One region of the Mesorhizobium sp. WSM2561 genome, then DNA from elsewhere that is predicted to be linked to it. Evidence: predicted binding sites of a transcription regulator. Region 1 holds the regulator's gene; the other holds the start of a gene.
What was found. Region 1 encodes PhoB, which activates phosphate uptake and scavenging genes when phosphate is short. Its sites were predicted from a motif close to TGTCATNNANCTGTCAT; they were not measured.
Positions count from the first base shown of each region.

Region 1 (2,199 bases):
AGCGCACCCAGGACTACATCACCGGCCGGTTCGGCTGAGCGGTCCGGCGAATTTCGAACACGAGGACAGCACCATGGGTGAACACACCGTCGCATCTTTCGACGAGGAACTGGAGCACATCGACCGGCTGATCCGCGACATGGACGAGCTCGCCGCCGCAATGGTCGCGGCCTCGATCCGCGCGTTGCTTGCGTCGGACAATGCGATGGCGCAGCGCGTCGTCTCGGACGACGCCATCATGGATGCGCGGCAGCGCGAACTCGACGACAGCGCCATCACGCTGATCGCCAAACGGCAGCCGATGGCGCAGGATCTGCGCGCAGTGGTTGGCGCAATCCGCATGGCCGGCGATCTCGAGCGCATCGGCGATCTGGCCAAGAACATAGCCAAGCGGGTCAGCGCAGTCGGGCAGAGCGCGACGCCGCGGAATCTGTCGCACGGTATAGATGCGATGGCGGATCTCGTTCTTGTGCAGCTGCGCGGCGTGGTTGAGCACTATGTGTCGCGCGATGCCGGCGCGTTGAAGGAACTGCGCGCCGACGACCAGAAGATCGACGTGAAATACACGGCGGTTTTTCGCGAGCTCCTGACCTACATGATGGAGGATCCGCGCAACATCACCGCCTGCACGCACCTTCTGTTCTGCGCCAAGAATCTCGAGCGTATCGGCGATCATGTCACCAACATCGCCGAAAACGCCTATTTTGTCGTGACCGGGCAGCAATTGCCGGCGGATCGCCCGAAGCTCGACGAAACGACGATGTCGGCGCCGGCGACAGGACAGGAGTGACCGGCCGATGATCGCGCCGCGCATCATGGTGGTGGAGGATGAAGAGCCGCTGGGCGTCCTCCTCCGTTACAATCTTGAATCCGAAGGCTATCAGGTCGAGGTGGTGACGCGCGGCGACGAGGCCGAAATCCGGCTGCAGGAAAACGTGCCCGATCTTTTGGTGCTTGACTGGATGGTGCCGGCGGTTTCCGGCATCGAGCTTTGCCGGCGCCTTCGGGTGCGCCCCGAAACCGAGCGGCTGCCGATCATCATGCTGACCGCGCGCGGCGAGGAGAGCGACCGGGTGCGAGGCCTTTCGACCGGAGCCGACGACTATCTGGTCAAGCCGTTCTCGACACCGGAATTCATGGCCAGGGTCAAGGCGCTGCTGCGCCGCGCCAAGCCCGAAGTGCTGTCCAGCGTGCTCAAGGTCGGCGACATCATGCTCGATCGTGAATCGCACCGGGTCTATCGCAAGAAGAGCGAGATTCGGCTCGGGCCGACCGAATTCCGGCTGCTCGAATTCATGATGCGCCACCCGGGCCGGGTCTTCTCGCGCAGCCAGTTGCTCGACAATGTCTGGGGCGAGACGATCTACATCGACGAGCGCACGGTGGACGTCCATGTCGGCCGGTTGCGCAAGGCGGTCAACAATGGTCGCATGCCCGATGTCATCCGCACCATCCGCGGCGCCGGCTATGCGATCAGGGAAGACTAGCTGATATTCAGGTGATGCCGGCCTGCGAACGGCTGATACCTGCGCTTCCGGTGCTGACGTACCCGAAAGTACGCTCCGCTCCGGTTCTCGGAATCCACCATCCTCGGCGCGGCCTGACCGGAACACACGCCAAGTCGCGATCCGGGGATCCCTGCCTTCGAACTCAAGCCACGTTCTTTCCCACCGAGCCGGCTCGTGCCTGGATGCTCGGCGCGAAAATCTCCTGATCGACGAAGCTCAGCGCCCGCATGGCGCAGCCTTCGCGGATCAGCGGCAGCTCGTTCGGCTCGGTGTCGAAGGAAATCGAACCCGAATGCTGGCCGCCAGCGGTCTGGGCGATGGCCTCGCGCAGGGCCGGTTCGATCAGGTCGAAGGCGGCAGCGCTGGCGCCGACCATGGCCACCGGTGCCGGATCGATCAGCGCGAACAGGCTGCCGAGCCCGAAGCCGAGCGCTTCGCCGGCCTTGCGGTAGGCTTCGCGCTCCGGTCCGTCCGTCTGGCGCGCCCGGGCCGCCAGTGCCCGCATCTCGGCGTCGCTGACATCGGCGACCGGCTCGGCGTTCTCGCTCAATTGCCTTGCGTTGCGCCAGATGGCGTAATTGCCGGCATAAGCCTCGACGCAGCCGCGCCGCCCGCAGCGGCAAAGGGCGCCGCCCGGCCGATGGATCATGTGGCCGAATTCGCCGCCCGAGGAGTGGGTGCCGGTGAACAG
Region 1 is NZ_AZUX01000016.1:185,947-188,145, reverse strand. Features, by position in the region: gene pstB (phosphate ABC transporter ATP-binding protein PstB) at 1-38, shown strand, start outside; gene phoU (phosphate signaling complex protein PhoU) at 74-790, shown strand; gene phoB (phosphate regulon transcriptional regulator PhoB) at 798-1,487, shown strand; gene M727_RS0115695 (ROK family protein) at 1,651-2,199, opposite strand, start outside.

Region 2 (2,199 bases), on a different contig from region 1:
GCCAATGCCTTGCTGGAGAAGAATGCCCATCGCCGCGGATGAGGCGACGATGCCTTTCGAACCCATGCCGGCCTCTGTGAGGCCGAGATGCAGCGCGTGGTTGGAGCGGGTGGCAAGCTCGGTGTAGACCGCGATCAGATCCTGCACTCCGCTGACCTTGGCCGACAGGATGATCTTCTCGCGGCCAAGGCCGATCTCCTCGGCCATTTCGGCCGACAGGATCGCCGACTGCACGATCGCCTCGCGCGTTACCTCCTGCGCGGTCAGCGGAAAGCCCTGGCGCTGGTTGTCGTCCATCAGCCTGGTCAAAAGCTCTTGGTCGAGCGACCCCCAGTTGACGCCGATGCGCACCGGCTTGTCGTACCGGATCGCCATCTCGACGATCGCCGCGAACTGCCGGTCCTTCTTGTCCTTGAAGCCGACATTGCCGGGATTGATGCGGTATTTGGCCAGCGCCTCGGCGCAAGCCGGGTGGTCGGCGAGCAGCTTGTGGCCGATATAGTGGAAATCGCCGACCAGCGGCACATTGATGCCGAGCCGTTCGAGCCGCTCGCGGATGGCGGGCACGGCGGCGGCACTCTCGTCGCGGTCGACGGTGATGCGCACGATCTCGGAGCCGGCGCGATGCAGCGCGGCAACTTGAGCGACTGTCTGGTCGACATCGGCGGTGTCGGTGTTGGTCATCGACTGAACGACGACAGGGGCGCCCCCGCCGACCATCACGCCGCCGACGTCGACACCGACAGACGTGCGGCGCGAGAAGGGTGAAGAAAAATATCCGGTCATGGCCGGCTGCCCTTTGTTAGCGCCGAATTCCGGAATCGGTTTCCGGAAACAATCTGCGCAAAAATCAAAATACAGCGTCCATTGCGCGTCCGAAAGGAGGCGCGGCGCTATAGAAGGTCCCGGCATGAGGTGGAGGAGCAAAGATGGCTTGTCAATGGCGACAGGCAGGCAAACCTGTCAAATCGAACCGCCGGACAAACAGGGAAACGCTCCGGCGGCATTGGTTGCCACCGGAGAAGATGGTCGGGAAAAGCGCGCACTGTTCCCTGCATGACCCCGAAACCGAAAGGATTTTCGGAAAGGACCATGCGCTGAAATCAGAAGCACGACGCGCCCTTTGCGCGTCCAAAGGACGCGCAGCGCCGTAGATGAGCGTCAGTGCGTGGTGGGTTTCGGTTTCGCCTTCAATTTCTCAATCTCGTCCTTGAGCGCCAGCTTGCGCCGCTTGAGATTCACGATTTCGAGGTCGTCGACCGATGGATGGTTCATCGCATCATCGATTTCGCGTTCGATGTCGCCGTGTTTCCGCTGCAGCTCATCAAGATGGGATGCAAGAGACATGATTGGTTCTCCCTTTCATGGTTTCCTCGATTGCAGCCGTCAAGGCGCGTCCCACCGCAATTTCGCTTCTGTGACGGCATAATGACAGTGTGCCACTATCGGGCACCGATGTCGAATGCTGCGTAGTAGCATTCCACGACAATACGAAATGTGGTATTGGCTGCGCGCCGGTGCAAGATACCTCCGGCCTCGCCCAATCAGGCCCATTTTTGGGCGCCGCAGACGTGCAGACGGTAAATAATGTCCGAACAGGAACAGGCCGATATCCGCCTCGAATATTCTCGGCTAAAGCAAGAACACGCCGATTTCGACGCGGCGATCAACGCGATGATCGCCATGGGCTGCGACCCTCTGCAGATCCAGCGCATGAAGAAGAAAAAGCTCTTCCTGAAAGACCGGCTGATGGCGCTGGAAGACCGGATCATCCCCGACATCATCGCGTGAGCGAATCCCACTTACGGTCGCGACAAATCCTGCTCATCCCGTGATCGAAAGCCTCGCGGCGCGTTCGCGCAGCAGGGCGATGAGATCGCCGGTCTTTTCCTCGGAAGTGTCGATGGGAACCACCAGGCATATCGTCGCCTCGACCTTGCCGGCAGCTGAAAAGACCGGCGCGGCAAGGCACTTTGTATAGGCGTCGACAAGACCGGAGGTCACACAGTAGCCGGCAGCCCCGGCCGTAGCGATATCTTCTATGAAGTCGTCCAGCAGCAATCTGCGGCCATCCGGCAGGACGAGATCGTCTTCGGACACCATGTCTTCGATCACCGCCCGTTCGAAACCGGCGAGAAGCAACCGCCCGGAAGCGGTCCAGGGAAGCGGTATCTGCAGACCCGTGGCCGAACTGATCCG
Region 2 is NZ_AZUX01000013.1:185,782-187,980, reverse strand. Features, by position in the region: gene ispG (flavodoxin-dependent (E)-4-hydroxy-3-methylbut-2-enyl-diphosphate synthase) at 1-786, opposite strand, end outside; gene M727_RS0112460 (YdcH family protein) at 1,162-1,347, opposite strand; gene M727_RS0112455 (YdcH family protein) at 1,588-1,791, shown strand; gene M727_RS0112450 (IclR family transcriptional regulator) at 1,825-2,199, opposite strand, start outside.
Region 2: M727_RS0112460 (YdcH family protein) is a predicted target of PhoB. The motif match lies at 1,418-1,434, and genes of this name have one in related genera.